3 regions of the Geobacillus sp. YHL genome follow, and region 3 is predicted to be linked to each of the others. Evidence: riboswitches for the same ligand, from Rfam matches in the RefSeq annotation. Region 3 holds a riboswitch; each other region holds the start of a gene.

What was found. Region 3 has a riboswitch for S-adenosylmethionine ahead of metK (methionine adenosyltransferase). Riboswitches for the same ligand answer to the same signal wherever they lie in the genome.
Positions count from the first base shown of each region.
Region 1: it holds a riboswitch for S-adenosylmethionine, as region 3 does, so the genes downstream of both, JCR24_RS05115 (bifunctional homocysteine S-methyltransferase/methylenetetrahydrofolate reductase) here and metK (methionine adenosyltransferase) in region 3, are expected to answer to the same signal.
Region 2: it holds a riboswitch for S-adenosylmethionine, as region 3 does, so the genes downstream of both, JCR24_RS07420 (hypothetical protein) here and metK (methionine adenosyltransferase) in region 3, are expected to answer to the same signal.

Region 1 is NZ_JAEIGB010000003.1:144,171-154,181, reverse strand. It holds gene JCR24_RS05150 (ABC transporter permease) at 1-91, opposite strand, end outside; gene JCR24_RS05145 (ABC transporter ATP-binding protein) at 88-1,149, opposite strand; gene JCR24_RS05140 (ABC transporter ATP-binding protein) at 1,272-1,922, opposite strand; gene JCR24_RS05135 (stage II sporulation protein M) at 2,111-2,620, opposite strand; gene JCR24_RS05130 (hypothetical protein) at 2,634-4,253, opposite strand; gene JCR24_RS05125 (uberolysin/carnocyclin family circular bacteriocin) at 4,321-4,551, opposite strand; gene JCR24_RS05120 (hypothetical protein) at 4,615-4,785, opposite strand; SAM riboswitch class I at 5,088-5,190, shown strand; gene JCR24_RS05115 (bifunctional homocysteine S-methyltransferase/methylenetetrahydrofolate reductase) at 5,262-7,109, shown strand; gene metH (methionine synthase) at 7,102-10,011, shown strand, end outside.
Region 2 is NZ_JAEIGB010000005.1:133,151-143,161, reverse strand. It holds gene JCR24_RS07460 (YjiH family protein) at 1-277, opposite strand, end outside; gene hutI (imidazolonepropionase) at 377-1,651, opposite strand; gene hutU (urocanate hydratase) at 1,667-3,322, opposite strand; gene JCR24_RS07445 (helix-turn-helix domain-containing protein) at 3,546-5,027, opposite strand; gene hutG (formimidoylglutamase) at 5,032-6,000, opposite strand; gene JCR24_RS07435 (PaaI family thioesterase) at 6,142-6,558, shown strand; gene JCR24_RS07430 (PaaI family thioesterase) at 6,914-7,396, opposite strand; gene JCR24_RS07425 (VOC family protein) at 7,577-7,960, opposite strand; gene JCR24_RS07420 (hypothetical protein) at 7,977-8,300, opposite strand; SAM riboswitch class I at 8,385-8,489, opposite strand; gene opp4A (oligopeptide ABC transporter substrate-binding protein) at 8,540-10,011, opposite strand, start outside.
Region 3 is NZ_JAEIGB010000001.1:48,176-58,186, forward strand. It holds gene JCR24_RS00235 (Rpn family recombination-promoting nuclease/putative transposase) at 1-468, shown strand, start outside; gene JCR24_RS00240 (MFS transporter) at 741-1,988, opposite strand; gene JCR24_RS00245 (aKG-HExxH-type peptide beta-hydroxylase) at 2,800-3,681, shown strand; gene pckA (phosphoenolpyruvate carboxykinase (ATP)) at 3,875-5,461, opposite strand; SAM riboswitch class I at 5,680-5,794, shown strand; gene metK (methionine adenosyltransferase) at 5,924-7,135, shown strand; gene JCR24_RS00260 (gamma carbonic anhydrase) at 7,158-7,706, opposite strand; gene JCR24_RS00265 (tetraprenyl-beta-curcumene synthase family protein) at 8,045-9,154, shown strand; gene mnmM (tRNA 5-(aminomethyl)-2-thiouridylate-methyltransferase MnmM) at 9,202-9,789, opposite strand.

The DNA.
Region 1 (10,011 bases), on a different contig from region 3:
ACACCAAAAAGACAATCGGGGCCACGACAAACAGCACAAGCCAAATGCCATAAGGGATTAAATACCAGTTCCGCCACGCCCGTTCCGTCATGCGTCCTCATCCTCCTTTTCGAGTCGCATGACGTGAATCGCTTCCGGTTCAAAACGAAGGCCGACCGTTTCCCCGACTTCGGCCTTTTTCGTCGAATGGACAAGCCATTCGTTGCCGTTTTCGTCATAGCCGCAAATTTCATAATGGACACCGCGGAATAAGAGCGAATCGACGCGGATGACGATCTGCCCGTCTTCCGGCGCCGCGAGCTCCAAATCTTCCGGGCGGATGACGACATCGACCGGTTCGTTTGGCGCGAAGCCGCGGTCAACACACGCAAACTGTTTGCCGGCAAATTCGACGAGGAAATCGTCGATCATGCGCCCTGACAAAATGTTCGATTCGCCAATGAAATCGGCGACGAATCGATTGACAGGCTCGTCGTAAATGTCTTTCGGCGTCCCAAACTGCTGAATTTTTCCTTTATTCAGAACAAAAATGTAATCGGACATCGCCAATGCTTCTTCTTGATCATGCGTGACAAAAATAAACGTAATGCCCAATCGACGTTGGAGCTCACGCAATTCATACTGCATTTCCGTGCGCAGTTTCAAATCCAAGGCTGACAGCGGTTCATCCAAGAGCAGCACCTCAGGTTCATTGACAATCGCCCGGGCAATGGCGACGCGCTGACGCTGGCCGCCGGACATTTCTTGAATGCGGCGGCGCTCATAGCCGTCTAAGTTGACAAACCGAAGCGCTTCCCTCACTTTCTCGCGAATGTCGGTTTCTTTCATTTTTTTCACGCGCAAGCCAAATGCCACGTTTTCAAACACATCGAGGTGAGGGAACAACGCATAGTCTTGAAAAACAGTGTTGACTTGCCGTTTGTTCGGCGGGACGTTTTGAATCGGCTTTCCGTGGAAATAAATCGTTCCTTCCGTCGGCTCGATAAACCCGGCAATCAGCCGCAAAATCGTTGTCTTCCCACAACCTGACGGTCCAAGCAGCGTATAAAACTTCCCGCGCTCCATCGCAAAACTGACATCATCCAGTACGGCTGCGCCGTCGTATTCCTTCGTCACTCGCTCGAAGCGGATGATCTCTTCCCCGTTCACTTCCAGCCCCCCGTCTTCTTGATGTTCACTATTCCTAATTAGAACATAGGAGAGTGGAAAGTGCAACGGAAAAATCCTTGATCACACGTATGAAAACTGAATTTTTCCTGAAGATCCCGCCGTCATTTTTCTATTTTATCTTCATTGTTTGGACGTGTAAGCGAGATTATGCGGGAGCCAGGGAAGCGCTCTTGATGAACGTGAGAAGCAATGAGATAAGCATGTTGACGGTCGCCTTGAATCCACTCCGCCAACCGATCGCGACTTAGCCTATCAAGGGAATTGAACGGTTCATCCATCAAATACAATTCGACCGGGCGGGCTAAAGCAATCGCAATATGCAGTTTTTGTTTTGTTCCTAATGAATACTGATCCACCGGGAGCGGGAGCATCTCCTCCATTCCAAGCAGACTGCATAATTCGTTCGCTTTGCGGACGTACTGTTGATCCAGCTTCCATAAAAGCCGGAAACATTCGATATTTTCATAACCCGTCAATTTTGAAAACATGACAGTCTCGGATGTCACATAAGACAAATGAGCGCGCATGTCGGGAAGCTGAATCGGATTGCCTTTATAAAAGGCTTGATAATGCAGCTCTCCTTTATCGAGCAATCCCGAAATAATATGCAAAAGAGTCGTTTTCCCCACTCCATTGGGGCCGGTGAGAAGCACGGTCTCCCCTGAAAAAATGGAAAATGAGAATTGCTGAAAAATCGTGGCTCCCCCATCATAGCGATACGTCAAGTTTTGCAATGAAAATAACGGTTCCATCTATTTCTTCCCCTTTTCCTGCTTGGCTCTTCACCAAAAGTTGTACTTGATTTTTTCTGAACTCTATTTACGCTTGTAAGGGAAAATCAACAAATCAGTGATTTTTTCAAATCTTTGTGCAGGAAGCTGTATTGCTTGTCAAGTACATGTTGTGGTGAAGAGCCTCCTGCTTTTTAGACCGTCTATTTTTATACATGAGACACCGTTGATTCCAACCATGCTGAGATGATGAGCAGCGCGACCGCCAGCACTAGTAAAAAGAGGATATCCCGTATATAGAGCGTTTCTTCTTCTCCTCTTGCTCTTTTTTTGACGATTTGAAGAAACCGCCATGTCTCGTACCCTAATGTACAAAACAAGATATGGCCGATGATTTCAGGAATCGCGTGAGGAAAGACACCGGTCATCAACGGCTGCATGCCATATCCTGTGGCGACTCCTCTCACGATCACGCCTAGCATTGCTGCGTTGTAACCGAGATAAAGGGTATTGGCCATTCCTAGCGTCAGCCATCCGCCAACCATCAAAATGGCTCCAACCATCAAGTTGTGGCCTAAAGTGGTCCAAAACGCCATGGAAGTCGGATGAATCGTAAGCTTTTGTGAAAAAATCACTGCTCCAAAAGCAAAACATACAATGTACACACCTAACGACAATAACATATACGGCAAATGAGTGTGAATCGCTCGTCTGATCACCGCAAATGCCTCCTCACGTGCGCCGAGCATATTGAGAACTATTCCATAATACAAGGTACAGCATCAAGACAAACAAAACGCTGTAACATGCCCAACTCCAACCTTTCAAGAGCATAAAAAAGGCAGAAAGAAGCGATGAAAAAACGGTTATGTAAATCAATAAGCGATGAAACGAATGATTTCCAGCCGCAATCACCATATACCCCGCATAATCACGTGGAGATGTCAATGCCGCCTGCTCGCCGCTAGCTAAAACGAGACAGAACACTTCATAATCGGTGCGCAAAATCCGTTTGACAACAAGCGAATAGGCGGGCATCATCACCACAGCTCCCATTGCTGCCCAAAGCCCTCCACTCATCCCCAATAATCCTATGTATTCGAGAAGCAGCAATCCTACTGCCGTCATGCATGGGTAGACGCCTAATCGCTCAAGCAGCGTCCATTTCGCTTCGATTAACGGTACAAGAGGAGGTGGAGAAAGAAGACGAAACACAGTGAGACGCTCCATCTCGCTTTCAAACTGAAAAATGTCGCGAAAGACGTCGGTAATGGCTCGCAACGTGCCTGTCATGACCATATACATTTCAAACATAAACAAAAACAAAATGATCGACCCGTTATGAACAATCGGCAACAGCGCCAAATTCGCTCCTGCAACTAAAAACCATTCCCCTGGCAAAAATAGCGACCAAGGCGGTTTCGTCAACTCACGGGCTTGGCGTGTTAACAGACAAAGATCTTTATATAAAATTGCATTATTCGTGCTGCGAATTTTTAACGACTCTATGACACGTTGATGCCATGAATATAGCATGTACGCTGTCTTGTCAGAATGAGACGCACGAGTGAAAGAAAAGCAAATCAAAGCCAACAGAGCGAATCCAGCACCGATGAATGATAAAGTTGTACTTGAAAATAACCACCCTTCCCTCCAACTTGTCATGCGTTCATAAAACAGCTGTTGCCAATGAGCAACATAACCATCCATATACACAAGGTAAGAGAGCGACAACCCATACATTCGAACCGCTTGGCGGGACAATTGCAGCAACGGCACAATCGCCGCAAGCACGACATAACCAATCGCGAATGATGCCATTCGAAAGAAAAAGGCAGAAAATGCGCCCATCGCTCTAAAAGTTGAGCCACGCACTATATGCGATGTCACATAAAGAAGCAACAACATCGTATGTCCAAACCATACGAATGATGCGCCTGTGATCCCGAACATCACCATCAACCCAATTGAAGGAGGCAACCAAATCGGCAATAGCCGCAAAAGCGACACAGCATAGTGGATTTTGAGCAATCGCCGCCACACCTCGTCATCCCGCACTCCAGACAGACGCACATAATGATAATGGTATTGACGTTGCAATGCCTCTTTGGACTCAAGCAAAACTCCTATGAAAGGACTGACAGACATGAAAAAAAGAGCTCCCATAACCATAGAAGGGCGAAACAGCGTCGAGGATCGAGCGCAAAAGGCTACAACCACAGCCGATGAAACAAGCCATTTCGCCGCTTCCACCAAGAACATGGTCATCTTCGGAGAAAAAGGCGATTTTTTCTGCAATGGGGCCAAACTACTTCGTTGTCGTTGTTGATATAACAGCCATACGAGTTTCACTTCTCTTCCCCCACATTGATTTACTCATTAGGAACGGCAGGGAGTTTTTCCCCTGCCGTTTTGCCTTTTACCATGCAATCGCTGCCGCTTTTCCTCGTTCCGCCACTATTTTTTTCACCGTCGCGACAAAAGCTGACCACCCAATTTCCAAAATGGCGTCGACTCCACCTGACAAAATAGCGGTGATCCCAAGAATAATAGAAATGAGAGTGGAGCCGGTCAACACAATCGAAACAACCGTCGTCGCGATTGACTGTGACACGCCGAGCGTCCCGGCAACAAGCGCCAGCAAACTCATAACCTATCACCTCCTTCCAGTAAATGATAATCGATCAAAACTTTTTTCAAAAACATTCTGTGTCTATCTCATCCTTCGCACTAAACGAGAATAAACCCCGCCGTAAAGCAGCACCAATACAATAAATCCTATTTTGATGGGCATGCTGGCCGCTTTTAGGCGAAAAGCAACTCCAATCAACACAACAAGCGGCAGGCTAATCAGAATAAAATACGGCCACGACCATTGTTTCACCCACTTCACTCCTGTCTGCGATGCGGTTTCTAGTAAATTCCTTGTTAATATCATCCATTTTAATCATACACCTTGACTCTAAAAAAAAAAGAGAAATCGTTCGACAATTTTTTTACATATTTCGACATATTTCATGCTATTGAAATGAAACAGAGATGCTTTTAAGAGCTTGGTACAAGGTAAGCGTTGATCCAAGAAATTCTTTTTGAAATTTCCTTGCTTCACCGTATTGAATAATTTCGAAAAATACATTAAATTATATAGTAATCATCAAAACGTCACCGCACAATTGCATACCGGCATTCTTATCAAGAGAGGGGGAGGGACTGGCCCGGTGAACCCTCAGCAACCTGGCCCGCGGCCAAGGTGCTAAATCCAGACAGGCGGAAGCCTGGAAGATAAGAAGAAGCGAATGAAAAGTCTTCTTCTTATAGAAGGCTTTTTTCTTTTACTACGGAGAAACGGGGGAATCGAACGTGGGATTGCTGGATGAGTTGAAAGAGCGCATTCTCATCGCCGACGGGGCGATGGGAACGCTTTTATATTCGCACGGCATTGACCGTTGTTTTGAAGAATTGAATCTATCCAATCCAGATGAAATCGTCCATATTCATGAAGCGTATATCGCGGCGGGCGCCGATGTCATTCAGACGAATACATACGGCGCCAACTATGTGAAACTCGCGCGCTACGGCTTGCAAGACGAGGTGCCGGCGATCAATCGCGCCGCTGTAAGACTGGCGAAGCAAGCAGCCAATGGGGGGGCGTACGTGCTCGGAACGATCGGAGGGCTGCGCACGTTAAACAAAAGCGTCGTCACGCTCGAAGAAGTGAAACGGACGTTTCGCGAGCAGCTGTTTGTGCTGCTTGCCGAAGGGGTTGATGGTGTGCTGCTCGAGACGTATTACGATTTGGAAGAGTTGGAGACGGTGCTTGCCATCGCCCGCAAAGAGACGGACTTGCCGATTATCGCCCATGTGTCGCTCCATGAAGTCGGCGTTTTGCAAGACGGCACGCCGCTCGCGGACGCCCTTAGCCGCCTGGAGGCGCTCGGGGCCGATGTTGTCGGGCTCAACTGCCGGCTTGGTCCGCACTATATGATTCAGTCGCTTGAGGAAGTGCCCCTGCCCAATTGCGCATTTTTGTCGGCGTATCCGAACGCGAGCCTCCCGGATTACCGCGACGGCCGGCTTGTCTATGAAACGAACGCGGAATATTTTGAAGAGGCGGCCAAAGCGTTCCGCGATCAAGGGGTGCGCTTGATCGGCGGGTGCTGCGGCACGACGCCGAAACATATTGAGGCAATGGCAAAGGCGCTCGCCGACCGGACGCCGGTGACGGAAAAAACGGTGAAGCGGCGCACGGCATCTGTATCGGTGCAAGCCGATCGGCCCGCGCCGACTCCGCTTCCCGAGCTCGCCCGCACGCGCCGCTCGGTCATTGTGGAGCTGGATCCGCCGAAAAAATTGGGGATTGACAAGTTTCTTGCTGGGGCGAAAGCGCTCCATGACGCCGGCATCGATGCGCTGACGTTGGCCGACAACTCGCTCGCCACGCCGCGCATCAGCAACGCCGCTGTCGCCACGATCATCAAGGAGCAGCTCGGCATCCGCCCGCTTGTGCATATTACATGCCGCGATCGCAATTTGATCGGCTTGCAGTCGCATTTGATGGGCTTGCATACGCTCGGCATCACCGACGTGCTCGCCATTACCGGCGACCCGTCGAAAATCGGCGACTTCCCAGGAGCAACGTCGGTGTATGATTTATCATCGTTCGATTTGATCCGCTTGATCCGCCAGTTTAACGAAGGGCTGTCGTACTCGGGCAAACCGCTTGGGCAAAAAACGAACTTCTCGATCGGCGCTGCGTTCAACCCGAACGTCCGCCATTTGGATAAAGCAGTTGAGCGAATGGAGAAAAAAATTCAATGCGGCGCCCACTATTTCTTGACCCAGCCGATTTACTCGGAAGAGAAAATCGTTGAAGTGCACGAAGCGACCAAGCATCTTGACACGCCGATTTACATCGGCATTATGCCGCTTGTGAGCGCGCGCAACGCCGACTTTTTGCATCATGAAGTGCCGGGCATTACGCTCTCTGACGAGATTCGCGCCCGCATGGCGGCGTGCGGCGGCGACCCGGTGCAAGCAGCCAAGGAAGGCATCGCTATCGCCAAATCGCTCATTGACGCTGCGTTTGATTTGTTTAACGGCATTTATTTGATCACGCCGTTCTTGCGCTACGACATGACGGTCGAGCTTGTCCGCTACATTCACGAAAAAGAAGCGGCCGCCAAAGAAAGGAAGGTTGTTCATGGCTAACGTCACCTTAGAACAGCAACTGCAAAGAAAAATTCTTGTCATCGATGGCGCCATGGGCACGATGATCCAAAGCGCCAACCTATCGGCCGCCGACTTTGGCGGCGAGGCGTATGAAGGGTGCAACGAATATTTGACCCTCACCGCCCCGCATGTTATCCGCCGCATTCACGAAGCGTACCTAGAAGCCGGTGCTGATATCATTGAAACGAACACGTTCGGGGCGACGCGCATTGTGCTTGACGAATATGGCCTCGGTCATTTGGCGCTTGAGCTGAACATCGAAGCGGCCAAACTCGCCAAACAAACGGCTGAGTCGTTCTCCACCACGGACTGGCCGCGCTTTGTCGCCGGTTCGATGGGGCCGACGACGAAAACGTTGTCGGTGACCGGCGGCGCAACGTTTGAAGAACTCGTCGCCGCCTACGAAGAACAAGCGCGCGGACTGCTCTTAGGAGGCGTCGACCTTCTCCTACTCGAGACGTGCCAAGATACGCTGAATGTCAAAGCCGGTTTTCTCGGCATTTCGAAGGCGTTTGAAGCGGTCGGTCGCCGCGTGCCGCTCATGATTTCTGGCACGATCGAACCGATGGGCACGACACTCGCCGGGCAGGCGATCGATGCGTTTTTCATCTCGGTGCGCCATATGAAGCCGATCGCCGTCGGCTTAAACTGCGCGACAGGCCCCGAGTTTATGACCGACCATTTGCGCACGCTCGCCTCGCTCGCTGACACGGCGGTCAGCTGCTACCCGAACGCCGGTCTGCCGGATGAGGAAGGCCGCTACCATGAAACGCCGGAGATGTTGGCAGAGAAAATCCGCCGCTTTGCCGAAAAGGGATGGATCAACATCGTCGGCGGGTGTTGCGGCACGACGCCGGATCATATCCGCGCCATTGCCGAAGCGGTGCGTGATCTCCCGCCGCGGGCGATCCCGTCTTCGTTTGATGTCCACGCCGTTTCCGGCATCGAGGCGCTCATTTATGAGGAAACGATGCGCCCGCTCTTTGTCGGCGAGCGGACAAACGTGATCGGCTCGCGCAAATTCAAACGCCTCATCGCCGAAGGGAAATACGAAGAAGCGGCGGAAATCGCCCGCGCCCAAGTGAAAAACGGCGCCCATGTCATCGACATCTGCCTCGCCGACCCAGACCGCGACGAACTCCATGACATGGAACAGTTCGTCCGCGAAGTCGTGAAAAAAGTGAAAGTGCCGCTTGTCATCGATTCGACCGACGAGCGCGTCATTGAACGCGCCCTCACCTATTCGCAAGGAAAAGCGATCATTAACTCGATCAACTTGGAAGACGGCGAGGAGCGGTTTGCCAATGTCGTGCCGCTGCTACACCGCTACGGCGCCGCCGTTGTGGTCGGGACGATCGATGAACAAGGGATGGCGGTCACCGCCGAACGGAAGCTCGAAATCGCCTTGCGTTCGTATGACTTGCTGGTGAACCGCTACGGCGTCCCCGAGCGCGACATCATTTTCGACCCGCTCGTCTTCCCGGTCGGCACCGGCGATGAGCAATACATCGACGCGGCGAAAGAAACCATTGAGGGCATCCGCCTCATTAAAGAGCGGCTGCCTCATTGCTTAACGATGCTTGGCATCAGCAACGTCTCGTTCGGCTTGCCGCCGGCCGGGCGCGAGGTGCTCAACTCCGTCTTTTTGTACCATTGCACGCAAGCTGGGCTCGATTATGCGATCGTCAACACTGAGAAGCTTGAGCGGTTCGCCTCGATTCCGGAAGAGGAAGTGCGGATGGCCGAAGCGCTTTTGTTTGACACGAGCGATGAAACATTAAACACCTTTATCGAATTTTACCGAAGCAAAATCACCGCCGCCAAGCCGGCTGAGGAGAACTTGAGCCTTGAAGAGCGGCTCGCCCGCTACGTCATTGAAGGGTCGAAAGACGGGCTCATTCCCGATTTGGAAAAGGCGCTTGAGACCTACTCCGATCCGCTGTCCATCATCAACGGTCCGCTTATGGCCGGCATGGATGAAGTCGGGCGGCTGTTCAACAACAACCAGCTCATCGTCGCCGAAGTATTGCAAAGCGCGGAAGTGATGAAAGCGGCCGTCGCCTTTTTAGAGCCGTATATGGAAAAGAAAGAAGGAAGCACAAAAGGAAAAGTCATTCTCGCCACCGTCAAAGGCGATGTCCATGACATCGGCAAAAACTTGGTCGACATCATTTTAAGCAACAACGGCTACGAGGTGATCGACCTCGGCATTAAAGTCGCTCCGCAGCAACTCATTGAAGCGGTGCGCGAACATCAGCCCGACATCATCGGGTTGTCGGGCTTGCTTGTCAAATCGGCCCAACAGATGGTCGTCACCGCCCAAGATTTGCGGCAAGCCGGCATCTCAACGCCCATTTTAGTCGGCGGCGCCGCCTTGACGCGCAAATTTACCGAAAACAAAATCGCACCCGAATACGACGGCGTCGTCCTGTACGCAAAAGACGCCATGGACGGGCTCGCGCTCGCCAACCAAATCCAGCAAGGAGAAATCGAATACACGAAAAAAGAAGCAGCCGAAAGCGAGCCGACGCGGCCAACAGCCGTTGCCGCAACGGTCAAATCGAACGTCTCGACCGACGTTCCCGTCTACATCCCGGCCGACCTCGAGCGCCACGTGCTGCGAAACGTGCCGCTTGACCATGTGTTGCCGTACGTCAACTGGCAAATGGTGCTCGGCCACCACCTCGGCTTGAAAGGAAAAGTGAAGCGGCTGCTTGAAGAACGGGACGAAAAAGCGTTGGCGTTAAAAGCGGTCGTCGACGAACTCGTTGCCGAAGCGAAAGAACGCGGCTGGATTCAACCCGCCGGCGTCTACCGCTTCTTCCCGGCGCAAAGCGACGGCAACCGCGTCTACGTTTACGATCCGGTTGATCGCAAAACC
Region 2 (10,011 bases), on a different contig from region 3:
AAACGACTGTTACGGCATCTTTGTTCCACGTTTTTTTATAAAATGGATAAATTGCACCGAGAGCGATCACGATCAGAGCATAATAAGGAACAAGTGCTGAAAACTGGGTGCGGATCCATGTCACAATATGATCGAGCAAAATCGATGATGTGCCGCCGATGGACACCGGGACGAAAAATACGAAAATGCCGATGGCACTAAAGACGAAAAACTTCCATGCCCCGCTGGCCGGCGTTGGCGTCGGCACGGATGGCGCTATATTTGTATCCGTTTTCATTCTCCTCCACCCCCATTGTTCTTTTTACCCCAACTTGCGCGGCCGGAAGCATAGCCGCTTCCGGTCGCCAAACGCTTTGGCGAAAGACGATTCCTCCCTTCAGATGCACACCTTGCCTTCTTTCACCACCCCCTCCCCGCCTTTGATCACCGTCTCAACATGGTTGACTCCGTAATGGTACATGATCTGCACGTAATTCGGAACATTGAAAATGACCAAATCCGCTTTCTTGCCCGGCTCGAGGCTGCCGACGAGATGCCCGCGGCCGATGGCGTGGGCGGCGTTGATCGTGGCGGCGGCGATGGCTTCGGCCGGGGTCATGCGCATATGCAGGCAGGCCAAGGTCATGACAAGCGGCAGCGAGACGGTCGGCGACGAACCAGGGTTGCAGTCGGTCGCTAAGGCGACGGGAACGCCGGCGTCGATCAAACGACGGGCGTCGGCGGCTTTTGTCATTAAGAAAAAGGCGGTGCCTGGCAAAAGGACGCCGATGACGCCGCCATCGGCCATGCGGCGGATTCCTTCGTCCGATGCCCGAAGCAGGTGGTCGGCGGAGATGGCGCCGACTTCGGCGGCCAGTTCCGCCCCGCCGTACGGTTCGATTTCATCAGCGTGAATTTTCGGCGTCAAGCCGTGCTCTTTGCCTGCTTCGAGGATGAGGCGCGCCTGGTCGGGGGTAAAGACGCCGCGCTCGCAAAAGACGTCGTTGAACTCGGCGAGCCCCCGCCGGCTCACTTCGGGAATCATCTCGTCGATGACAAGGCGGACGTATTCATCCGGATCGTGCTTCCACTCCGGCGGAACGGCATGAGCGCCAAGAAACGTGGAGACGATATCGACCGGGTGGGTGTCATCGAGACGCTTGGCGACTTCAAGCTGCTTGATTTCGTGCTCAAGGCTTAAACCATAGCCGCTTTTTGCTTCGACGGTCGTGACCCCATGAAGCAAAAACTGATCGAGCCGCCGCTTGCTTTCTTCATACAACATCTCTTCCGACGCCTCGCGCGTCGCTTTTGTCGTCGCATGAATGCCGCCGCCTGCGTTCATGATTTCCATGTACGTCGCCCCGCCGAGCCGCATCGTCCATTCGTGTTCGCGGCTGCCGGCGTAAACGAGATGAGTATGAGGATCGACAAGCCCAGGCGTCACCGTTTTGCCCTTAGCGTCAATGACTTCCGCTTCGGCGAGCCGATCGGCAAATTGGCGGGCCAGTTCATCGTCCGCACCAACCGCCACGATCGTGCCATGTTCGATCCAGACGCTGCCGTTTTCGATGATGTGAAGATCGCTCATCTTCTCCTTGACAAGCGGAGCCGCGGAGCTTCCCGCCAGCGTGACGAGCTGGCGGGCGCGGCGGACAAAGAGCGGTCGCATAGGCGGTTCCCCTTTCTATTTCAGCATCGGCATATCGATGCCTTTTTCTTTCGCTGTCCGAATGGCGAGCTCATACCCAGCGTCGGCGTGGCGGACCACACCAAGCCCCGGGTCGGTCGTCAACACGCGCTCCAGCCGTTTTTCCGCCTCTTTCGTGCCGTCGGCGACAATGACCATGCCGGCGTGAATGGAGTAGCCCATGCCGACGCCGCCGCCGTGGTGAACCGACACCCAGCTTGCGCCGCCGACCGCATTCAACAGCGCGTTTAAAATCGGCCAGTCGGCGATGGCGTCGCTTCCATCTTTCATTCCTTCCGTCTCCCGGTTCGGCGAAGCAACGGAGCCCGAATCCAAATGATCGCGGCCGATGACGATCGGCGCTTTCAGCTCGCCTTTGGCCACCATGTCGTTGATGATTTTCCCGAACTTCGCCCGCTCGCCGTAGCCGAGCCAACAAATGCGCGCCGGCAGCCCTTGGAACTTAATGCGTTTTTGCGCCATGCGAATCCAATGGCAAAGACGCTCATTGTCGCTGAATTCACGCAAAATGACTTCATCGGTTTTATAAATGTCTTCCGGGTCGCCGGATAATGCCACCCAGCGGAACGGCCCTTTTCCTTCGCAAAAGAGCGGACGGATGTAGGCCGGCACAAAACCCGGGAAGGAAAAGGCGTCGTCCACCCCTTCGTCTTTTGCCACTTGGCGGATGTTGTTGCCGTAATCAAACGTCACCGCCCCTTGCTTTTGCATCGCCAGCATCGCTCGAACATGCGCGGCGATCGACTGTTTTGCACGGGCGATGTACTGCTTCGGATCGCGCGCCCTGAGTTCGGCGGCCTCATCAAGCGTAAGGCCAGCCGGGATGTAGCCGTTTAACGGATCGTGGGCGGACGTTTGATCGGTCAAGACGTCCGGAACAAAGCCCATTTCGACGAGACGCGGCAACACTTCAGCCGCATTGCCGACAAGGCCGATCGACAGCGCTTTTTTCTCTTCCTTCGCTTGTTTCGCCATCTCGAGCGCCGCGTCTAGGCTGTCGGTCATCGTATCCAAGTAATTCGTGTCAATGCGGCGCTGAATGCGGGCCGGATCGATTTCGACAGCGAGGCAGACGCCGCCATTCATCGTCACCGCGAGCGGCTGCGCCCCGCCCATGCCGCCAAGGCCGGCGGTTAGCGTGATCGTCCCGGCCAGCGTGCCGCCAAAGTGCTGGCGCGCCACTTCGGCAAACGTTTCATACGTTCCTTGAACGATTCCTTGGCTGCCGATGTAAATCCAGCTGCCAGCCGTCATTTGTCCGTACATGATCAATCCTTTTTTGTCGAGCTCATGGAAATGATCCCACGTCGCCCATGCGGGCACGAGGTTGGAGTTGGCGATCAGCACGCGCGGGGCGTCCGGATGCGTGCGAAATACCGCCACCGGCTTGCCGGATTGAATGAGCAACGTTTCATCGTTTTCTAAACGAAGAAGGGTGTCCACAATCGCCTCGTAACATTCCCAGTTGCGCGCCGCCTTGCCGATGCCGCCGTAGACGATCAACTCATCCGGCCGCTCGGCGACATCGGGATGCAAATTGTTGTTCAGCATCCGCAGCGCCGCTTCTTGAATCCACCCTTTCGCCTGCCGGGCTGTGCCCGCGGGCGGGCTGACGGTCCGTTTTTCTGCCATCGTCATCCTCTCCTTTTTCCTCTTTGCTTTTGATTGTAAGGGAGCAAAGAAGGAGAAGATAGGCGCACGTCTTTTAAAAGTGATCACATTTTTTTGAATTTTCTATTTCCTATCCGTTTTATTTGTTCATTTTTTTCGATATCGATCCATTTCTTTTGAAATATACGCCGCCCCCTCTCGCCCGCGATCCGGCAAGGCTGCGCTTTGCCACAGACAAAACCGCCTACCGCGGCGATGGCGGTTTCGGCCGTTGTTCGTCGCGGTAGGCGGTCGGCGTCTCATTCAGTTCGGCTTTGAAGACGCGCGTCAAATAATGGGCGGTGCGAAACCCGGTTTGTTCGGCGATTTCTTTGATCGACAAGTCCGTCTGCCGAAGCAGCCGCTTCGCTTCCTCAAGCCGCCGATTCGTCAGCCACTGGCGAAACGTCACGCCCCGCTTTTTCGACAACAAATGGCTGAAATACGCGGGACTGCGCCCGGCAGCGGCCGCGACCCGCTCAAGCGTGAGCGACGGATCGCGAAAATGCGCCTCCATATAGCGGAGGCCGCGCTCCACAGGGTCGACGCGCGCGTCTTCCGCGGCCTGCTTGGCCTCGTGGAACAACCGATATAAAAATAAAATCAATTCTTGAACGATACGATACAAGACGGGATTGTACAAAATGTCTTGAAAGATGCGCATATATTCGCGTTCGGTTCCGCCGCGGTCCAGGCGGTACGTTTTCATAAAGCGGCGAATTTGCGCCAAAATGCTTGTCAGCCGCGTCCGCACCATCTCCGGACTCGGAAACGGCGGCGACCAGTGCCAAAACTCGCGCTGCAGCCACCGTTTCACCGCTTCGTGGTCGAATCGCTCGAGCATTTCGATCCATTGCCGCTGCTCCTCGGGCGTCAAAAACGGATCGAGCTCACGCCACTGTTCGTATTCCGAAGCGGGAGCGATCACTTGGCGATAGCCAATGAAAAACGTCGTCTCGAGCAACCGGCGGGCCGCTTGGTATTGCCCGCGCACCGTCCTCCGGCCATCAGGCGGCATCACGACAACCGCGAGCGGCTCATGATGCTCCTCTTCCCAATCGCGCAACAGCTTCCACGCCTCTTCTTTCCCGTCGCCCGGCAAATCGGGAAGCAGGCAAACCGCCATATGGGTGAGCGGCAATACGCGCGCCCGTCCGCGAAACGGATAGCTCGTTAAAAAGCGGATCACTTCCCGAGACAAGGCAGGCTGTTCCGCCTGCACAAGCCATACATGGGTGGAAGCTGCGGCGGGGTCATCGTAAAATAATGCGCGGTAGTCGTCATGGCCGTCAAAACCCGCTGTCAGGCTCGAGCGGCTGTTGGAGGAAAGCGAAACCGCCGTCCTCAACGCTTGTTTCAGCTTGGCGGGCTCAAGCGGCTTCACAAGCAAATCGACGCATTGCCAGTCGATGGCTTGTTTCGCCCGCGCAAACGTCGCCTCGGCCGTTGCGGCAATCACGCGTTGGCAAAACAAGCGGACGTGGGATGTCGCCTTCGACCATCGTTCATACGGAATCATATCCAGTTCGACGTACAATAGCTCCGGCGCCTCCCGCTCAAGAAACGCCATCATCTCCTCGACCGTAGCCGCCGTATATACTTGCTCAATCGGCAAGGAATACGCGGAAACGAGCCAGCGGATCGCTTCTCGTTCCTTGTCGTCCCGTTCGGCAATGACCAATTTCACGTTCTCACCGCCTTGGCTGCAAGCGTCGAAAATGAAGGAGCGCTTCCATGCAAAAGGCGGCGGCCAACGCCACCGTTTTTCCGCCTTCATCCCAGAGTGGATTGACTTCGCAAAGATCGACGCTGATCGTTTTCGGATGAGAAACGATTCGGCGGACGAGAGCGCGCACTAGCGACGGAGCGAGTCCAAACGGCGACGGCGCGCTCACCCCCGGCGCGGCAGCCGCGCTGATGGCGTCCATGCAAATGGTCAACATCACGGCATCGTGATGAGCGGCAAATTCCTCGATTTGTTCATAGGCGGCCTCGATCGGCCCTGCGGTCAGCTCGTCTTCAAGCATGTACCGGCAGCCGTACGTCTCGGCCGCCGCAAACAGCGCCGCCGTGTTGCCAAGCCGCTGAATGCCGAGGCAGAAGTAACGGACCCGTTCGTCTTGATCCAATATTTGCCGAAACATCGTCCCGGACGTCGGCCCGTCATCGTACGGGCGCAAGTCGAAATGGGCGTCAATGTTGAGGATGCCAAGGCGGGCTTCGGGCCCGAGCGCTTCGCGAACGCCCAAGTAATGGCCGTACGCCGTCTCATGGCCGCCGCCGATCACGATAGACGCCATCCCGTTTTTCAGCAGGCGGGCGACCGCCTTCCCAAGTTCAGTCTGGCTTTGTTCGAGCCGTTCATCGACGCAAACGACATCGCCTGCGTCATAGACAACGACCCCTTCCGGAAGATGCCAAGGCAGCCGGGCCAGCGCCGCTTTGACGGCGGCCGGCGCCTCTTTCGCCCCTTGGCGGCCTTGGTTGCGGCGCACTCCTTCGTCGCACGCAAACCCGATGAATGCCGCCGCTCGTTCCACCGTCTCCAATGGCTGCGACAAATCGAGCAAGCGAATGCGCTGATGAAGACGAAACGCCTGCTCATCGCTCACGCTGTCAATCCGTCCCGTCCAACGGCCGGCGTCTGGCGGTTGATACATGAGACCATCTCCTTTCCATCATCAGCTGCTTGTTTCTTTCGCCACAGCTTTGCCGTTCTCCTCCTCATGCACGCGAAAAGAGGAAATCGCCGCCGTTTGGCGAATAAAAAAACATGATTGACAACAGAAAGGGTGTTCCACATGAAGCCAATGACCAACTTGCACGCTGTCATCGCCGGTCAAAGCGCGCCGCCCCCATGCGACGAAACGCTCGGCGTCCGCCTGACGGAAGCCCGAGACGGCTATGCGAAAGGGGTATGGACGATCAGCGAATCGCTGCTCAACGGCAACGGGGTGATTATGGGCGGGTTCGTCGGGGCGGCGGCGGACATTCTCATGGCGTATGCGGTGACGACCTTGCTTCGCGATGACCAAATGCACGCCTCCATCAACTTGCAGACGACGTTTCACCGCCCAGCGGCGGCTGGAGAAGCCGAAATCGAGGCGCGGGTGGAAAAGTTCGGGAAAACCGTCACCTATGTAACCGCCATCGTGCGGCAAAACGGCAAAGAGGTGGCGAGCGCCACGTCGTCGGTGCTGATCATGGACAAACCGTGAAGGTGATGGATCTCCAAAAGGCGTTTTTGCGCATGCTCGTTCTCCTTGGATTCGACGAGTCCAAACAGCAGCTGCTGTTGTTGTTTTGAAACGCATGGAAAGCGATGATCAGAGGAATCCGAGAAAACCGGTGAAAAACGATGATGTTCGCCAAATCGGTGGTTTTGTTGAAAAAGGAGAACCAATTTCACAAGGTTTCCCCACTTGAGAAGAGGCGTTGTCGAGTTGCCTTTTTCATGACATCATCAGTCCTCAATGGCGAAACGAGGTGAGGCGCAGCCGTTTTCGACCAGTTGCCAAGCGCCGGGGAAAGCGCTGTCAAAAACAGCCGCTCTCCGGCGCCTTTCGTTGCTTGTTACCCACGGACAAACGTTTTCGGCATTACGACGGCGACGACTTGCCCGCGGGCGCACAGTTCGCCGTTGGCGAACACTTCGGTGTCCACTTTCCATTTTTTCGGATGAATCTCCGTCACAGTGCCGACGGCGACAAGCGGCACTCCATGCGGCGTCGGCTTGACGAAATCGACGTGAAGCGACGCAGTAACAAAGCGCGGCGGCGTTTCCCCGCTCCCTGGTTCATGGCCGTTTTTCCGATGCAAGGCAAGCGCCGCTGAACCGGTGCCGTGGCAATCAATGAGCGAGGCGATCAGCCCGCCGTACACAAACCCTGGAATCGCCGTATGTTCCGGACGCGGCGTATACACCGTCACCGTTTTGTCGCCCCGCCACCCGGTGCGGAAATGGTGGCCTTGTTCATTCAGACGCCCGCAGCCGTAGCACCAGGCGAATTCATCAGGGTAGTCGTCTTGAATCGCGTGCACGATCATTTCTTCCACGTCATCCTCCCCCTCTCTTTTTCTAGTATACCATTGAATCGAGAAGACGACGACTCCTACATGGACGGTTGTTGTCTAGCGGCAGGCAAGGCCATACGAAGAAAAATGGAACGAAGCGCCAATCGCCAGACGGCAAATTCATAGGCGGCCCAAACAGCTGGCCGCCTAGCGTGACGCCATTTATCGAGCAGGCTCGTAAAACTCGATCCATTCGCCGTCGGGCCCGAGGAAGAACAAATATTTTGCCCCGTTCGGAAGTGTCGTTATTTCTTCCCACACAAGCGGCACACCCAGCGACTGAAGCCGTTCTTTCTCCTGCTCAATGTCTTCCACCGTAAACGCCACATGGTGCACTTTTCCTTCCGTCGGCAAATCCGGATTGTATCCTTCGATCAGCTCGACAATGATCGAGCCGCCAATCCCTAAAAACGCCAATTTCATCGTGCCGTTCGTATGAATCATTTCGTCGAGCAGCTCCAAGCCGACAACATTTTGATAAAACTCTTTCGATGCCTCGATGTCTTTCACTTGAATGCCGACATGTTCAAATTTTTTGACTGCCATTCGTCCCTCTTCCTTTCTATGACTCAGTTAACCATACTGCTTGTAAATACGGCGTCATCTGCATCGGGAAAATCCCTTTTTTCCCAAGCTCTGTCCATATGTAGCGGTCAAGGGCGTACGGTCCGTCCGCCTTCCATTCGTCCGCCTCACTGTTGGTCAACAACAACGAAAAGGCTGTTCCTTGCGCTTCCCCATACAAATGAACGTATCCGTCCCCACGGTCGACATGCACCGCCGCCTTAGAGTCAAACCGGATGAGCTCCGCCTGCACGCAGCGCATGACATGAACGGCGAACGCAGCGGCACGGAGATGAGCGGCCATGCAAGCTCGGATCGACATGTCCCTCTTCACTATTTCCCCCTTCACCCCCTATCGACAAAAACCCCTTTCGCCTCGGAATGATGCGAAAGGGGCCATGAGCCGTTCTTATCATCCAAAGCGAAACCGCTTTGCGGGTGTTAGCACCTTGCCTGCGGCAGGTTGCTGTGGGGTCATCAAGCCCGTTCTCTCGCCCACTCTTGATAAGACGTATGCAATTTATCTTCTATCTTATCATACATCATCAAAGGCAACAACCGTCATTGTTCGACTTCCGGTTGCTCGGACGTGACGCCGACATCTTTCCACGTCAGTTTCGAGCCCGGATCGACCGTGAAGTTGGCGACGCGGTTGTTGACGGCATAAATGGCCGAACGATACAACGTCGGGATGACCGGCACTTCTTCGTTCATCAGCTTTTGCCATTCACTGTAAATTTTCCGACGATATTCTTTGTCAAACGCCTGTTCGGAATGGCCTTTTTCCAACAGTTCATCGTTTTTCTCATTCACCCAGCGCGAGTAGTTGAACATGACGTTGCGGCCGTACAATCCGTACGGGTCGACGTCCGTTCCAGTTCCCCAAGCGGCGGCGTAGACATCCACTTTCGGATCGTCTTTTTCGACCATATCGTAGAAGGAGTTGAACTCCGCCAAGCGTCCGTCTACAAGCTGAACATCGAGGCCCACATCTTTCCAGCATTGCATATAAAATTTGGCCAGCGGTTCAGCGATGTCCCCACCGCTCATCGCCAAGAAGTTGACCTTGAATTTTTTGCCGTTTGGATCTTCGCGGAGGCCATCGCCATCCACATCTTTATATCCCGCTTCATCCAGCAATTGTTTCGCTTTTTCCGGATTGTACGTATACCCTTTGATGGAACTGTCATGATAGCCCGGGAACGACGGCGGAATGAGCGTGTTCGCCGGGAAGCGCAAACCATGATACAGGCGGTCGGCCACCTCTTGGTTGTTGATGGCATACGCCATCGCTTGGCGCAGTTTTTTGTTTTGGAATTTCGGATTGTCCATTACGTTTTCCTGCTTTTTCGCATCCCAATGGCCGAGTTTAAAGCCGATATAGTTGTACGCCAAATCCACTCTACCGATAAACTGAATGTTTTTCGTCCCTTTCGCGTTCAAATATTGGTCAGTCGGGAACTCAGCGACGTCAATTTCGCCTTTTTTCAGCGCTTGCAGGACGACTTGCGGGCTGACGACTTTCAAAATGACGCCTTCCAAGTTCGGTTTGCCAGCCCAGTAGTCATCATTGCGAACAAACTCTACCGACTCGCCCGGAACGATTTTCTTCACTTTAAACGGACCGAACCCGATCGGGTTTTTCCGGATTTTATCCGATTTCGCCAAGTCTTTGATCGGAATGTCTTTCAAGTAATGCTTCGGCAGCGGATACGCCCAAATGCCAGTCAACACCGACGGATTGGCCTGTTTCCATGTGATCGTCAACGTCTTTTTGTCGATGACTTTAATGCCGGAAATTTTATCCGCTTTGCCGCTGTGATATTCTTCCATCCCGACGATCCCTTGGATGAGCGCATCGCCATAGCGGACGCCGGTGTAATCTTTATGGCCGATGACCAAATACGCATACTCCAAGTCTTCAGCGGTCACCGGCTGGCCGTCATGCCAATTCACATTGTCTTTAATATGGATTGTCATCGTCTTTTTATCATCCGACAACTCATACGTGGCAGCCCCATCATTTGTAATTT
Region 3 (10,011 bases):
AAAATGGGGTATAATGAAAGCGAGAAGGTGGAAGTGAAAAAGGAGTTTTTGCGCATCCTAGTCCGCCTCGAGCTCGATGAGGCGAAGCAGCGGCTGTTGTTTGGGTTTTTTGAAACGTATTTGCGGTTGTCCGAAGCGGAGGAAATCCAACTGCGAAACGAGGTGAGCCAAATGGAGACGAAGGAAGCGAAACAAGTGATGGAGCTCATCATCTCATACGAACAGCGGGGAATCGAGAAAGGCATTCAACAAGGAGTCAAACAAGGAATCGAACAAGGGTTGAAACAAGGAATAAAGCAAGGGATGAAGCAAGGGATGAAGCAAGGGATTGAACAGGGACGTCAAAAAGGGATCGAGGAAGGGAAAATCGACATCGCGAAGAAAATGTTGGCGAAAGGGTACGATGTCGACACGATCCACGAGCTGACCGGGCTGCCGGCGGAAAAGATTGAACAGCTGAAGAAGTAAACCCGCCTTCGCATTGTCGTCGACCCCCAATCGTGCAAAAACCCCGGGGGATCGACGACAATCATTTTATGCGTTCGAACCTTACGGCCATCGAGGGTAAAGTCTATTGACAGAATTTATCGGCGACGTTCATCGTCCCGATTGGCGTTTTGATTCTAATGTTGAAAAGGCAGGGGCGCAAACAATCCTTCGGTTTGCACTCTGCCATATGATGAAGCAAGACTGATTCCTTTGCTTTGTTCTGAAATAAAGTGATCATTTACAGAGGGAGCTCACAAAATAGTTCCCGTGATTTCTCCTTTTTGGTTCTCCTTATAACTCCAGATTTTCCGCTGACGATAACTGATCCAGCCGCTGATCAAAAAGCAGCAAACAGACAAATAAAATGAAAAACGAATCCCGTAAACATCGGCGATAAAGCTCATTAACAATGTGGAAATTCCGAATGTTACGGAACTAATGACTCCCTGCACGGCAAAAACATGAGGCAGAGCGTCCATCCGGGCATTTTTTTGAAGAATCGTCTGAAGACAGATCAGCTTCCATTGTTCGATGATCCCGTACAGGGCGGAATACAGAAGCGCCAGCGCACCGTGCGTCGTTGTGCCAAATAACAGTGTGACAATAGCGATACAAAACGGGCCAAACAATACAAAAAATTGCTGGTTTTTTTCAACCGATTGACTAAACTTAACGCTTAACAATCCCCCTATCACCATGCCGCCAAAGAAAACAGAGTTAATATATCCCCACCATTCCTCTCCTACATGTAATTGTTCTTTCACATACATATAAAGGATGGCCGAAATCCAGACGCCATTTCCGATTCCTTCAAAAAATGACATGAAGCTAATCGATTTTGCGTGCACATTTCTCCACGTGTATTCCCATCCTAGACGGATCGAAAGGAGAAAGTTCTTTAGGCCTTTGTCTTGGACCGTATTCTTCTTTGTATGTTCTTGTATAGGCAACAGAAACATGAGAATGCTTGAAACGATATAGAACAATAAGGTGATATGGATTAAAAGGAACGGCGATCCCGCACTGACAATCAAACTCCCGATCGGCCATGCGCTAAGTTTGATGAATTGGTCTAACGTGTTTAAAAAACTGTTGGCTTTCAAGATTTCCTCCTTGGAAACTATAAAAGGAACGAGGGAGTTTTTAATCGGATTATTGATCCCGTCTAAAAAAGCGATCAATGATACAAAAACGTAAACGATCGCAATGTGATGTTCCGCACCCCATTGCAAAAACAGCGAGAGAAAAAGCAGCAGAAATGTTTTACACAGTTGTCCGTAGGACAATAACGTTTTTAGTTTATATTTTTCGAAAAATATCGGTGCGACGATTCCACTAATAAATAACGACAATGTAACGAAAAAAGGGACTAAGGCGGCAGCCATGGCTTTCGATGTCAAATGATATAGGCAAGAGACAACGGAAACAATGTAGAACACATCTCCGAAATTCGCGAAAGATTGTCCGATCCAAAGGAAATGAAATGGTTTCTTTTTCATGACCTCAATCCTCTCTTTGATCATCGAAACGATTGGTAATGGAATCGTAAACACGAACCAAAAGCCAGCTCTTCAGTTTTTGATAAAACGAGCTTTTTGTCGCGCCCCTAAGCGAGGAGGCGAAAGAAAGCGGATGGATTTTCAACAATTTCCTAAAGGCGAATGGATATACTGAAGCAATGGAAGCCTCCCCCTTATTCTGTTTAGAGTCCATTTTTATTCCTATGGTGCTGGTTGAGCATCAGCGCTCAACTAGCACCACAGGTATAGAATAATTTTATTTTTTTGATTGTTGTAATTATACATTTTTTTGTTAAAATGGCAATGAATACAAATAGAAGGAGGTGTTATTCCATGAATAAAAAGCATGTCGAAAATATTAAACGTTATGTTGAACATTATTTAAAAAGTAATGCACAAATGTCTCTTGTAGTACAACCACTTAGAATGCAAATTCATTTGACAAAGTAGTTTGTTCAATTTATGAAAAAAATGGGGCTAGTTGATCGCTAAAACTCAACTAGCTCCAGGAACATCGCGAAAAGTCCAACCTCGACGGTTACGACCCATGGGAAGGGGAGCGCTCCTTCACCCGTGGGGACATCACCCAAGAGCCTAAAATGGCCTCAAAACTGTCGAACTCGGGTGAAAGATGTACTTGACTTTTAGGAACAAACATGATATTGACCCTCCCAGTTGAACAAAATAACAAAAAATGGAAATTGATCTTTTTGACGTTATGAAAAACGTTTTTTGTCAAGTGTATTTTGTGGTGAAGAGCCATAAATATACCGTGAATAGGGGGAGTAGTATGTCAAGTATAGTTCAGACAGAATCAAAAATCTTTTTACCATTTCTGCATAAATCACACATTATCGAGAATATCGAGATTCTAAAAAATTATGTCGAGCAGGAAAGTGGAAAGAAATTCCCATTAGGTGTCACGTTAAAAGAGAAATATTTTGAAGCCATAAATTATATTCAAGATGTTCCTGTTCCATACTCAAACGAAAAAATACATGTTACATATTTTGATAAAACATTGCAAAATAAATTACTTAGTTTGGGTATGATTGACAAAGAGGATTTGGAAAACGATAAACACATTTATTCACAACAAGAGCAAGAAGTAATTACTGATAGAATTGAAAAAGCATTAAAGTTGATCAAAGTATTGCATAATGATTTGTATGATTTAATTAATACACTTATTGGTACCTTTTTGATTTTAAAAAAAGATTTGTTTGGTGGAGGATCAGTGTCCAATGTTATGGGATTAGTATGGTTAAACCCTCAATCTGATTGGTCAATCATTGAATATGCAGAGGCCATTTATCATGAGTTTATCCACCAAAGTATCTTCTTGGATGATATGATTAACTGTATGTTTCCTAATGCTAATGAATGTGCAAAAGAAGAAGCTCTAGTTACATCAACCATCTTGAAAATCAAAAGGCCTTTAGACAGAGCATATCATGCTGCTGGAGTTTCTATAGGAATTATGCATCTTTATCACTTGTTTAATGATTCTAAAAATTCTGAGAAGTATATGGATGATTTGCGGAAAACAGTTGAAGAAATAGAGGCAAGAACACAATTCTTGGGGGAACAGGGAGTAAAAACTTTAGAAATCATGCGCAAGTTCATTAATCATCCATCTTTTGATGACATTACGTATTCCTTACAGAACTAATGGCCATTGCGACAAATGAAAACACAGAAGCCCATTGCGTTTGATCGAGTCCGGTTGTTTTGAGGTTGTTTGAGGCGAATGAAACGGATCGACGTACAGAAATGCTTAAGGATTCAGTGTCGGAGTCCAAAGCAAAGGAAAGAAATAAAAAACAGCCGGACAGGGAACGGTTCCCTGTCCGGCTGGGTTCTTGTTAAACGAGCGGTCCGCCGAGTTTTTCGATGGACGGATCGATGTGGGCGAATTTTTGGAAGTTGGCGCGGAATTTTTGCGCTAGCTCTTTTGCTTTTTGTTCGTATGCTTGTTTGTCGGCCCATGTGTTTTGCGGCTGCAGGACGTCATCCGGCACGCCCGGGACGCGGGTCGGGATGGCGAGGCCGAAAATCGGATCTTTGACCGTTTCGACGTTGTCGAGCTCCCCTTCGACGGCGGCTTGCACCATCGCCCGGGTGTAGGCGAGCTTCATGCGGCTTCCGACGCCGTACGGCCCCCCTGTCCAGCCGGTGTTGACCAAAAAGACGCGGACGTTGTGTTCGGCGATTTTTTGCCCGAGCATTTCCGCGTACTCAACGGCCGGGCGCGGCAAAAACGGTGCGCCGAAGCACGTTGAGAACGTTGCTTCCGGTTCGGTGACGCCGCGTTCGGTGCCGGCGAGCTTGCTTGTGTAGCCGCTTAAGAAATGGTACATCGCCTGTTCGCGCGTCAGCTTGCTGATCGGCGGCAGGACGCCGAACGCATCGGCTGTCAAAAACACGATCGTGGACGGATGGCCGGTGACGCTCGGGTCGATGATGTTTTGGATCGCCTGAAGCGGGTAGGCGGCGCGTGTGTTTTCCGTCAGCGTGCCGTCGTCGTAATTCGGCACCCGCGTCGCGTCATCGAGAACGACGTTTTCGAGCACCGCGCCGAAGCCGATGGCGTCAAAAATTTGCGGCTCTTTCTCGCGCGATAGGTTGATGCATTTCGCATAGCAGCCGCCTTCGATGTTGAAAATGCCGCGGCTTGACCAACCGTGTTCGTCATCGCCGATCAAGCGGCGGTTCGGGTCGGTCGAGAGCGTCGTTTTTCCCGTTCCCGACAAGCCGAAAAAGAGGGCGACGTCGCCTTCCTGCCCGACGTTGGCCGAGCAGTGCATCGGCAGGATGCCTTGTTCCGGCAGCACATAGTTCATGACCGAGAAAATCGATTTTTTCATTTCGCCGGCATACTCGGTGCCGCCGATCAACACGGTGCGCCGTTCAAACGAGATGATGATGAACGCTTCCGAGCGCGTGCCGTCAACTTTCGGGTCGGCTTTAAAGTTCGGCGCGCAAATCACCGTAAACTGCGGCTCATGCGCGGCGAGCTCTTCGGCGCTCGGCCGGATGAACAGCTGATGGACGAACAAGTTGTGCCAGGCGAATTCGTTCACGACTTGAATCGGCAGCCGATATTTCGGATCAGCGCCAGCAAAGCCTTTAAACACGAACAGTTCATCTTTCTTCATTAAATAGTCGAGCACTTTGTCGTACAGTTTATCAAACGTCTCGGGAGACATCGGCTGGTTGACCGGGCCCCAGTCGATCGTTTGTTTTGTGGACGGCTCTTCGACGATGTATTTGTCTTTCGGCGACCGCCCTGTGTACTTGCCGGTCGTGACCGCGACGGCTCCGGTGTGGGTCAGCCGCCCTTCGTTCCGTTGCAGGACTTTCTCGACGAGCTCGGCGACGGACAGCTGATGGCGGACGTATGGTTTTTGCAGCAATACATCAAGCTTATTCGTCATGTTTGCGATCCCCATATTCAAAACCTGCCTTCTTTTTGTAATCACTCTTGAAAATAGTATAACACATTTTTATTAATAGTCCATACTAATTGTGTGGGTTTTTCAAACTTTATTTTGCCCAATGTGTCGATTTCCTTGAGGAAAGAATTTTCGCGGCTGGAAATGATAAAAAATGAATTTTGATAGTTGACTTTGCCGATTCCGTTGCGATAAGATAAGTCATTGAACGGATACTCTTATCCCGAGCCGGTGGAGGGACAGGCCCGATGAAGCCCAGCAACCGTCACAACTGTACATGTGTGAAATGGTGCTAACCTGTGGCAAGGCGCAGTCCTTGAACGATAAGAGTGAAAGGAAGCAATACGATTGCCATGACCTTTCCTCAGCCGTTACAGGAAAGGTTTTTTATATTGCGAAGGGAAAAAGGGAAATGAGTTCCGTGTCGCCACATTATGCCAAGAGGAGGAAACAAACCGAATGTCAGCCAAACGCCGCTTGTTTACTTCAGAGTCTGTGACGGAAGGACATCCGGATAAAATTTGCGACCAAATTTCTGACGCCATTTTGGATGCCATTTTGGAAAAAGATCCGAACGCCCGCGTCGCCTGCGAAACGAGCGTCACGACCGGGCTGGTGCTCGTGAGCGGGGAAATCACGACATCAACATACGTGGACATTCCGCGCATCGTCCGCGATACGATCCGGGAGATCGGCTACACGCGCGCCAAATACGGATTTGACGCTGATACGTGCGCGGTGCTGACGTCGATTGACGAACAATCGCCGGACATTGCGATGGGGGTGGACCGGGCGCTCGAGGCGCGCGAAGGTCAGATGACTGACGAGGAAATCGAAGCGATCGGCGCCGGCGACCAAGGATTGATGTTTGGGTTCGCCTGCAATGAGACGGAAGAATTGATGCCGCTGCCGATTTCGCTTGCGCACCGCTTGGCGCGCCGATTGGCGGAAGTGCGCAAAACGGACGTCTTGCCGTACTTGCGGCCGGACGGGAAAACGCAAGTGACGATCGAATACGATGAAAACGGCAAACCGGTGCGCGTCGATACGATCGTCGTTTCCGCGCAGCACCATCCGGAAATTACGCAAGAGCAAATCCAGCGCGACATTAAAGAGCAGGTCATCAAGCCGGTCGTGCCCGCGGAGCTGCTTGATGAGAACACGAAATATTTCATCAACCCGACAGGACGGTTTGTCATCGGCGGTCCGCAAGGGGATGCTGGGTTGACGGGGCGCAAAATCATCGTCGATACGTACGGCGGCTACGCCCGCCACGGCGGTGGCGCGTTCTCGGGCAAAGATCCGACGAAAGTCGACCGCTCGGCAGCGTATGCGGCCCGCTATGTCGCGAAAAACATCGTCGCGGCAGGACTGGCCGACAAATGCGAAGTGCAGCTTGCCTACGCGATCGGCGTCGCCCGCCCAGTTTCGATTTCGATCGATACGTTCGGCACCGGCAAAGTATCGGAAGACATTTTGATTGAGGTCGTGCGCAACAACTTCGATCTCCGCCCGGCGGGCATCATCAAAATGCTCGACCTTCGCCGCCCGATTTACAAACAGACGGCTGCTTACGGCCATTTTGGGCGTACGGACATCGACCTGCCGTGGGAGCGCACCGACAAAGCCGCCTTGTTGAAAGAACAAGCGCTGGCGTTGGCGGACAAGTGATGAAAGAAAAAGAGCTGCCTGATCACGGCAGCTCTTTTTTGTCGGCGCACGATGTCCGCTGTTGCTGCAGCGCTTTGTAATACTGCCCTTTCTCGACATATTCGCGGCGGATGCGCTCCATTTCGCGGATATCGTCTTCCGTCAGTTCGCGGACGACTTTCGCCGGCCGGCCGAGGGCGAGCGTGTTGGGCGGAATTTTTTTGCCCGGCGGCACTAAACTGCCGGCGCCGATAAACGCGCCTTCCCCGATTTCCGCGCGGTCCAAAATGATTGAGCCCATGCCGATGAGCGCGTTTTTGCGAACGATGGCGCTGTGCAAAATGACTTGATGGCCGACCGTCACCCCGTCCTCAATGATAAGCGGATTGTTTGGACTTTGATGCAAAATTGAGTTATCTTGAATATTGACCCGGTTGCCAATCACCGTTGGCGCCACATCGCCGCGAATGACGGTATTGAACCAAATGCTTGTCTCTTCGCCGATCACGACATCGCCGGTGATCGTCACATAGTCGGCGATAAAGGCGGAGGCGGCAATTTGCGGCGTTTTGCCTTTGTATGGGTAAATCATGGGCGTTCGTTCCTTTCTGTTGCAAAATCGATCGTTCACCATGTATTGTACAACGCTGCGTCCAAATCGCCAACGAAAGCGAGCGCACCTAATCGGGATTGGTGAAAAACGTTTCGTTTCGCCCGATGAGTGGTTGGGATCGGGGAAGAAGATCCGATTTCACAAAGCTTCTCAACGTGAGAAGAACCGTTGTTGAGCGGCTTTTTCACTCCGTCGCCAACCCTTTTATGGTTTGCCCCGGCCGCATTGATGGCAATACTGGAAGACGAGATCGCAAGCTGTTCAGACGCGAAACGATTTTGGTTGCCGATAAGATGGAAATGCTAGGAGACGAGACCATGGTGTTTGCACCTGAGGTGAGCCGATTGAACATTCCGAAAAACCCCATCGCCTTGATGAAAATGGTGTATCGTGACGTGCTTCCGCTTGTCCACCGCGAGCTTGCCTATTGGCGGCGCCAGGCCGAGCGCATTCCCGACCCGGAATTGCGGCGCCAGGCGCTCGCGAGCATCGCTTCGAAAACGTTCCATTGCGAAGGCGGCTCCATTTTGGCGCTCTTGGCCGGAGAAAACATGGAGGATTGCATCCGCTTTATCGTTGCTTACCAGACGATCAGCGATTATTTGGATAATTTGTGCGACCGCAGCACCTCGCTCGATCCGCTCGACTTTCGCGCCTTGCACGATTCGATGCCGGACGCTTTGACGATCGGCGCGGAGCCGTCGAACTATTACCGCCATCGCCGCGAACAGGAAGACGGCGGCTATTTGCCGGCGCTTGTCCGCACGTGCCAAGAGGTGCTCGAGACGGTGCGCCATTATGAGACGATCGCCCCATTTTTGCATGAATTGGCCGGATATTATTGCGACTTGCAAGTGCATAAACATGTCGAAGCGAGCGAGCGGGTGCCGCGGCTGGAGAAATGGTTCGCGCAATACAAAGACGCCTTGCCGCCGATGGAGTGGTATGAGTTTTCCGCCTGCTCCGGTTCGACGCTCGGCATTTTCTGCCTCGTCGCCTATGCGTTTGGCGAATCGCTGCCGCCGGAGATGGCGAGACAAGTGCGCGACGGTTATTTTCCTTACATTCAAGGACTGCACATTTTGCTCGACTATTTGATCGATCAGGAGGAAGACCGGGACGGCGGCGATTTAAACTTTTGCTTTTACTATCCGAATGAAACGGTGATGCTTGAGCGGCTTTGCCATTTCATCGAAGAGGCCGACCGCCATGTCGGCGCCCTTCCGCACGGCGAGTTTCACCGCCTTATTCACCGAGGGCTTCTTGGATTGTATTTGTCGGATGCCAAGGTGAAAAAGCAACGCGGGCTGCGCCGGCTGGCGCGCCGGCTCGTCCGCGCCGGCGGGGCGGCGTCGCAGTTTTTCTATTGGAACGGAAAAGCATACCGCTTTTGGCAGGAGCGGCAAAAACGGCTGTCCTTTTCATAAGGGCGGCCGTTTGCTTGTATTGGCAAAAGGGGCGGGATCCGATTGATTCAGGCGCCCTTATCCGCCCGGGTTTCGAGCGCGAGCAAAAACGGCGGGTTGTTTTGCCGATTGATGAATTCGTATTTCAAGGCATGGACGCGCCGTTGATCAAGAGAGCGGACGTAATCAAGGAGCGCGTCGCGTTCGCGCTTTCCTTCCGGATGGCCGTGGTAGACGACAAGAACGATGACGCCGCCCGGCTTCATGACGGAAAGCAACTGGCGGACCGCTTCGATCGTCGATTCCGGCTGGGTGACGATTTGCTTATTGCCGCCCGGCAAATAGCCGAGGTTGAACACCGCGCCGGCGATGCGCCCGTGTACATCGGCGGGAAGCGCCTCAAGCAGTTCACTATGGCTTCGCTCGAACAACGTCGCCCGCCCGCATAGCCCATGTTTCGCGAGGCGGGCGGAAGCGGCGGTGATGGCCTCAGACTGAATGTCAAAGCCGAACACATGGCCGAAATCCCCGACGCGTTGGGCCAAATACACGGTGTCGTGCCCGTTGCCGACGGTCGCGTCGACGGCGATGTCGCCTTCGTTGACTGCTTGATCAAGCAAAAAGCGGGCAAACGGCAAAATGTTCATCAAAGCCATCGGTTGTCCCCTCCTTGTGATCGTTTCATCGTTTACGTTGGCAGGCGTGGCGTTGCGCCAAAGTGTCGGATGCCATCGCTTTTCCCCTAAACTTTCCATCCTCTGCGCCGGCGTGACAGAAAACCTTGAGCTGACCGACATTGATCGAGCTGAACGAAGATCCTCACGTCGGCATTGTAACAAAAACTTCATGGAAAATCGACCGCTGCCAATCATTGGCGT